DNA from 2 places in the Micromonospora sp. NPDC005206 genome. Region 1 is predicted to be linked to the other one. Evidence: riboswitches for the same ligand, from Rfam matches in the RefSeq annotation. Region 1 holds a riboswitch; the other holds the start of a gene.
What was found. A riboswitch is a leader RNA that binds a small molecule or an ion and turns the genes downstream of it on or off. The one in region 1 is predicted to bind thiamine pyrophosphate.
Positions count from the first base shown of each region.

Region 2: linked by a shared signal. The riboswitch ahead of thiE (thiamine phosphate synthase) and the one ahead of ABZU69_RS18640 (ECF transporter S component) in region 1 are both predicted to bind thiamine pyrophosphate.

Region 1 covers NZ_JBEXHU010000011.1:205,261-209,025, forward strand. The annotation lists gene ABZU69_RS18630 (AAC(3) family N-acetyltransferase) at 1-191, opposite strand, end outside; gene ABZU69_RS18635 (alpha/beta fold hydrolase) at 222-1,052, opposite strand; TPP riboswitch at 1,156-1,260, shown strand; gene ABZU69_RS18640 (ECF transporter S component) at 1,337-1,927, shown strand; gene ABZU69_RS18645 (ABC transporter ATP-binding protein) at 2,041-3,456, shown strand; gene ABZU69_RS18650 (energy-coupling factor transporter transmembrane component T) at 3,468-3,765, shown strand, end outside.
Region 2 covers NZ_JBEXHU010000008.1:175,457-179,221, reverse strand. The annotation lists gene ABZU69_RS14235 (ThuA domain-containing protein) at 1-1,552, opposite strand, end outside; TPP riboswitch at 1,864-1,973, shown strand; gene thiE (thiamine phosphate synthase) at 1,968-2,594, shown strand; gene thiO (glycine oxidase ThiO) at 2,588-3,765, shown strand, end outside.

The sequences.
Region 1 (3,765 bases):
GTGGGCACCACGATCGTGCCGTCCGGGCCGAGCGCGTCGCGCAGGGCGAGCACCAGCGCCTGCGGACCACCGCAGACGAAACCCAGCTGACGCAGCCCGGCGTGCACCAGCAGCGTCCCGCCGGGGCGTACGCCCAGCATGCGCAGTTGCGCGGCGATCGAGCGCCGGGTCCCCGGCCCGCCGGCGTCCATCGTCACGGTGTGCCTCCCGACCGCCATGGCTCAGGCCGTTCCGCTGGTTCGGGCCAGGATCGCCTCGGCCAGCGGGCCCGGCGCGGCGTCCGGGATCCAGTGGCTCACGCCGGGCAGCTCGACGAAGCGGTAGTCCCCGGTGACGTTGGCGGCGCACGCCTCGGCGGCGGTCCGGCCGATGGCGATGTCCCGGTCGCTCCACACGTACGTGGTGGGCACCGCGACCGGGCCGACGCCGGCCAGGTCGGCGCGGGACATCGCCCGGTACCAGTTCAGCGCCGCGGTGAGCGCGCCCGGCTCGCGCATCGGGTCGGCGTAGTGGTCCACCCGGGACGCGTCGCCCACCCCGGTGAGCAACTTGCGCAGTGCGGTGGCGTTCCACGCCAGCAGCACCTTCTCCGCCTTGCCCGGCTTACGGAACAACGCGATGTACGACGAGCGCGCCTTCTGCTGGCCGTCGGTGGCGAGCGCGTGCGCCATGGCTGCCGGATGTGGCACGGACACCGCGGTCAACGTACGGACCCGCTCGGGGTGCCGGGCGGCCAGCGCCCAGGCCACGATCGCACCCCAGTCGTGGCCGACCAGGTGGACGGCGTCCAGCCCGAGCGCGTCCAGCACCGCCACCGCGTCGGCGACCAGTTCGGGGATCCGGTAGTCCGGGACCGCCGCCGGCCGGGCGCCCGGCGAGTAGCCCCGCTGGTCCAGCGCGTACGTGCGCAGCCCGGCTGTGTGCAGCGCCGTCGCGGCCTCGTCCCACTCGCCGGAGTGCTGGGGGAAGCCGTGCAAAAGCAGGACGGGCGCGCCGTCCGGCGGACCACCGGCGCGTACGTCGAACCTGAGACCCCGTGCGTCAACCCGCATGATCGTCAGCCTACCCAGCCGAAGTCTCCTGAACCGGACCCTGCGGCGGGACGCCCTGCTGGGCCGGTACCCCTGGTCGGTGCTAGCGTCAGCGAGACAACTTCACATCCGACAGGGGAGCGCACAGCGCTGAGAGTGCGGGCACGCCCGCAGACCCTCGAACCTGATCTGGGTAATGCCAGCGCAGGGAGTTCGGTCGACCTCCAGCCGCGCCGCCGTCCGGTGCCACCGGGCGCGCGGCGTGCGTCTTCTCCTGGTTCGCAGTCAGAACTGGGAGCATTCACATGAACCACAGCGACACCAACCGCTGGCGCACCATCGACATCGTGGTCGCCTCGGTGATCGCGGTCGCCTTCGGCGTCATCTTCTGGGCCTGGGGCCTGGTCTGGAGCGCCACCGAGGGGGCGTTCGCCTTCTTCCCGCCGGCACAGACGCTGATCTACGGCGTCTGGCTGATGCCGGCCGTGGTGGGCGGCCTGGTCATCCGCAAGCCCGGCGCCGCGCTCTACTGCGAGACGGTCGCCGCGGTCCTCTCCGCGCTGCTGGGCAGCCAGTGGGCCGGCACGGTGATCCCGCAGGGCATCGTGCAGGGCCTCGGCGCCGAGTTGGCCTTCGCGGCCTTCCGGTACCGCTCGTTCCGGCTGCCGACCGCGGCGCTGGCCGGCGCGCTGACCGGGCTCAGCGCCGCGCTGTTCGACTTCTTCGTCTGGAACGCCGAGTACGAGCTGGTCGACTACCGCATCCCGTACGCGCTGCTCACCATCGTCAGCGCCACCGTGATCGCCGGCGTCGGCGGTTGGGTCCTCACCCGCGCGATGGCAGACACCGGCGTCCTGGACCGCTTCCCGGTCGCCCGCGACCGCGCCGCCATCTGACCCCCACGTCTTCCCCGTTGATCAAGAGGTTTGCGTCAACAAGGGGCGGCGAACTGACGTAAACCTCTTGATCAACGACGTGAGAGCGGCCCGGGCGGGGGAAGGGGGGTGTGGTGAGCGGGGTCCAGCTACGGGGGTTCGGGTGGCGGCACGCCGGGCGGCTCGCGTGGGCCGTACGCGGTGTGGACCTGCGGGTCGAGGCTGGGGAGCGGGTGTTGTTGCTCGGCCCGTCGGGGGCCGGCAAGAGCACGCTGCTCAGCGCGCTGGCCGGGCTGCTGCCGGAGGACTCCGGCGAGCAGGAGGGCACCGTCGAGATCGATGGGCTCGACCCGCGCAAGGGTCGGGAACGGGTCGGCATCGTCTTCCAGGACCCGGAGACCCAGCTGGTGATGGCCCGTAGCGGCGACGACGTCGCCTTCGGGCTGGAGAACCGGGGGGTGCCGACGGACGCGATCTGGCCCCGGGTGGACGAGGCGCTGCGCCGGGTCGGCTTCCCGTACGACCGGGACCGGCCCACCGCCGCGCTCTCCGGCGGCGAGCAGCAACGCCTCGCCCTCGCCGGTGCGCTGGCCCTGCGCCCCGGCCTGCTGCTGCTCGACGAACCGACCGCCAACCTCGACCCGGCCGGGGCAGACCTCGTCCGGCGGGCGGTGGCCGGCGCGCTGGACGCCGACACCACGCTGGTCCTGGTCGAGCACCGGGTCGCCGAGGCGCTTCCGCTGGTCGACCGGGTGGTCGTCCTGGAGCCCGGCGGCGGGGTCCGCGCGGACGGCCCGCCCGCGGCGGTCTTCGCCGCGCACGGCGCCGCCCTCGCCGCCGAGGGCGTCTGGGTGCCGGGTCATCCCGTGGCCATCCGGCGGGCGACCGCCGCCCCCGGCGAGCTGCTGCTCACCGCCGACCGGCTCGGCCTGCCACCCCGGCTGGCCCCCACCGACCTGGCGGTACGCGCCGGCGAGGCGCTCGCCGTGCGCGGGCCGAACGGGGCCGGCAAGTCGACTCTCGCGCTGCTGCTCGGTGGGCTGCTCCGGCCGGGTGCCGGCCGAGTCACCGCGTCCGCCGAACTGGCCGGGCCGGACCACCGCACCGCCCCGCACCGGTGGCGGGCGCCCGCGCTGGCGCGACGGATCGGGTCGGTGTTCCAGGACCCTGAGCACCAGTTCGTCACCAGCACCGTCTTCGACGAGCTGGCGCTCGGCCCGCGCCGGACCGGCCAGCCCGAGGCGGCCGTCAAGGAGACCGTGGCGGGGCTGCTGGACCGGCTGCGGCTGACCCGGCTCGCCGCGGCCAACCCGTACACCCTCTCCGGTGGGGAGGCCCGGCGGCTGAGCGTGGCGACCGCCCTGGCCACCGCGCCCCGCCTGCTGATCTGCGACGAACCCACCTTCGGTCAGGACCGGCGGACCTGGCGGGAGCTGGTCGATCTCTTCGCCGATCTCCGCGACGCCGGGCACGGCGTGGTCACCGTGACCCACGACCCGGACTTCGTCGCCGCGCTCGCCGACCGCACCGTCACCCTGGAGCGATCGTGACCGGCCGCTCGATGATCAGCATCGAGCCGGTCGCCGCGCCCGGTGCGCCGCTGGCCCGCCGTAACCCGGTGGCGAAGGTCGCCGCCGCGCTGGTCTTCTCGTTCACCCTGCTGGCCACCCTGGACCCGGTGGCCCCGGCGATCGCCATCGCCGTCGAACTCGCCGTGCTGCCGCTGTTCGGCATCCGTTACGGGGTGCTGGCCCGGCGGGCCTGGCCGCTGCTGGTCAGCGCCGTCGGCATCCTGGTCACCCTGGTGCTCTTCGCCTCCGACCGGTCCGGTCGGGTCCTGCTGGACGCGGGGCCGGTGC
Region 2 (3,765 bases), on a different contig from region 1:
TGGTCTTCGGGTCGGTGCCGATCCGGAACGGGTTGCGGAAGCCCATCGCGTAGATCTCGGGACGGGTCTTCTCGGTGCCCGGCGCGAAGAGGTTACCCGCCGGGACGGTGTACGTCCCGTCGTCCTCCGGGTGGATCCGGATCACCTTGCCGCGCAGGTCGTTGGTGTTGCCGGAGGTGCGCTGCGCGTCGTAGTCCTGGCGGCCCGGCCGCTCGTCGAGCGGCGAGTACGCGCTCGACTCGAACGGGTTGGTGTTGTCGCCGGTGGCCAGGTACAGGTTGCCGACACTGTCGAACGCCATGCTGCCGCCGGCGTGGCAGCAGGTGTTGCGCTGGGTGTCGACCCGCAGCACCTGCTTCTCGCTGGCCGGGTCGATGGTGTCGCCGGTCACGGTGAACCGGGACAGCAGGTTGCGCGCGATGCCGTCGTTCGGGGCGTGGTAGAGGTACACCCACCTGTTGGTGGCGAAGTCCGGGTCGAGCCGGATGCCGATCAGTCCGTCCTCGTTGCCGGTGAAGACGTCCAGGTCGAGGGCGGTGAACGTGCTGCCGGTGTCCGGCTTGACGACCTGCACCCGGCCGTCCCGCTCGACGTAGAAGACCCGCCCGTCCGGGGCGATGTCCAACTCCATCGGGTTGCTGGTGTTGCTGTCCAGGGTGACCTTCTCGAAGCTCGCGGTCTTCGAGGCGCCGCAGTCGGCGTCCGCCACCCCGGCGGCGGTCCGGATCCCGCCGAGCAGGTGGGAGAGGAACTCCGGCTCGGCGTACGACTCCCGGGTGTGCCCGCCCCCGGTGTACCAGGAACGGCCGCCGTCGAAGTCCTGGCACCAGGCGATCGGGTGGTCGGCGCCCATCGCACCGGCGCCCGGGGTGTAGCTCTTCTCGTCCAGGCTGGCCAGCACGTGCACGTCCGGCCGGGGGTTGGTCTGGTAGTTGTACCACTCGTCGAAGCGGGACCAGCGGTCCGGAAGCTCGGCGGTGGACGGGTGGGCGTGGTCCTCCACCTTGACCGTGGCCTGCTGGTTCGCGGGGTGGTTGGCGAAGTACGCGCCGACGAGGTCGCCGTACCAGGCCCAGCTGTACTCGGTGTCCGAGGCGGCGTGGATGCCGACGTAACCGCCGCCGGCACGCACGTACCGCTCGAACGCGGGCTGCTGCTCGGCGTCCAGCACGTCGCCGGTGGTGGAGAGCCAGATCACCGCCCGGTATTTCGCCAGATTGGCGTCGGTGAACGCGCCACCGTCCTCGGAACTGTCCACGGTGAATCCGTTGGCCTCGCCCAGTTGTTGGATCGCGGCGAGCCCGGTGGGAATGGAGTCGTGGCGGAAGCCGGCCGTCTTGGAGAACACCAGGACGGAGAAGGGATCGGCCGCAGCCTTTGGCGCCTTCGGCGGCACCTGGCTGACCGGGGCCGCGGCCGGCGTGTTTCGCGGGGGGACCTGGGCGGCGGCCGGAGCCGCCTGGGCGGGCAGCCCGAACAGAGTTGTCGAGGCCAGGGCCAGGGAGATCAGGGTCGCGGTGATGGGTACTCGGGCACGACGAGAATGGGACACGCCGCCTCCTATGTCGCGGTGGACAGGGATCGCGGGGGCCGGCTCGCCGAAGACCGTCCCAGATGGAGCCGGTGCGAATGCCGTGCCAGGGCAACCACGCCAGCATTTTGTCGAATCGCTGAACAAATTAATTCGGTTGGATCAATGTCCGGCAAGATGCCGGCGGGTAACGGTTCTGCAACGGTGGGCGACATTCCGAACAGGACCGCATGAAGCGCCCAACGGATCTCGCCGAGCGGTGTGGTTTTCGCCCGCCGGCCGCCGGCCGACCCCGCCTTGGCAGACGGCCGGAACTGTCGTACGGTGACACGCAAGTAACCCACGGGAGTCCGGTGTACCGGGCTGAGAGGGGGGCTGACAGCCCCCGACCGTCGAACCTGATCCGGGTAATGCCGGCGCAGGGAGGAGCGTTGCCGTGCCGTCCCTCGGGCGACTGCATCTGATCACCGACACCCGACCCGGGCGGGATCCACTCACCGTGGTCCGGGCCGCCCTCACCACGGCCCGAGCCGACCTGGTGGTGCAGGTCCGGGTCGAGGACTCCGCCACCGACCGCGAGGCGTACGACCTGGCCCGGCGGGTGCTCGCGCTCTGCGCGCCGTACAGGGCGACCTGCCTGGTCAACGACCGGTTGCACGTGGCGTTGGCGGTGTGCGCCGCCGGTGGACACGTCGGTGCCGACGACCTACCGGTCGCCGCCGCCCGCCGGGTGCTCGGCCCCACCGGCGTGCTCGGGGCCACCGCCCGGGCACCGGAGACGGCGATCGAGGCCGTCGCCGCGGGAGCCAGCTACCTGGGCGTCGGGCCGTGCCACGCCACCAGCACCAAGGCCGGGCTGCCGGACCCGATCGGCCCGGCGGGGGTACGGGCGGTCAACGACGCGGTCGACGTTCCGGTGATCGCGATCGGTGGGGTGACCGCCGCCCGGGTGCCGGCGCTGCGAGCCGCCGGGGCGTACGGGGTGGCGGTGGTGGGCGCGGTATCCGCTGCCGCCGACCCGGCCCGGGCCACCGCCGAGCTGCTCGGGGCGCTGACGTGTTAACAGGGGGCCCTTCCTCTACAGAATCCGTTAACAAGGGGCCCTTCCTTGCGGACGTGGCGGTGGTGGGGGCGGGGCCGATCGGGTTGGCGATCGCCTGGCGGTGCGCCGCCCGCGGACTTCGGGTGGTGGTGCACGATCCGTCCCCCGGGTCGGGGGCCTCGGCGGTGGCCGCCGGGATGCTCTCTCCGGTGGCCGAGGCGTACTTCGGTGAGCGGCAGCTGACCGGGCTGCTGCTGGCGTCCGCCGCCCGGTGGCCGGCGTTCGCGGACGAGCTGACCGAGGCGAGCGGCGTCGAGCTGGGCTACCGGACCGAGGGCACCCTGCTGGTCGGGCTGACCGCGGACGACCTGGCCGAGGCGCGCCGGCTCTGGGCGTACCAGCAGGGGTTGGGCCTGCCGGTCACCCCGCTGCGCCCCACCGAGCTGCGCGACCGCGAGCCGGCGCTCGCGCCGCGGGTGCGCGGCGGGGCACTCGCGCCCACCGACCACCAGGTCGACCCACGGTTGCTGGTGCCGGCGCTGCGCACGGCCGCGCAGCGGGCCGGCGCGGTGCTCGCCCCGCGGGCGGTCCGTTCCCTCGCCGAGGTGGACGCCCGGGTCACCGTGGTCGCCGCCGGCTGCGGCGCCGCCGCCCTCACCGGCCTGCCCGTGCGGCCGGTGAAGGGCCAGATCCTCCGGCTACGCGCGCCCGGCGGCGCCGCGCCGGGCTTCCGGCACGTGATCCGGGGGTACGCCGACGGCGAGCAGGTCTATCTGGTGCCCCGCGCAGACGGCGAGGTGGTGCTCGGCGCGACGGTCGAGGAGCGGTCGGACACCACGGTCACCGCCGGCGCGGTGCTGCGCCTACTCCGTGCCGGCGTCGACCTGCTCCCCGAGCTGGCCGAGTACGACCTGGTCGAGACGGTCGCCGGGCTGCGTCCGGGCACCCCGGACAACGCGCCGATCCTCGGGCCGCTGTCCGACCGGCCGGACGTGCTGGCCGCCACCGGGCACCACCGGCACGGCATCGTGCTCACCCCGGTCACCGCCGACCTGATCGCCGACCTGGTCACCACCGGCGTGCCCGATCCGCTGCTCACGCCCTTTCACCCGGGCCGGTTCGCCGCCGCCGGCCCGGATCCCACCAGCGCGGCCGGTCGGCTGGCCGGGCCTGGTGCGGCCGATGTCGGCGC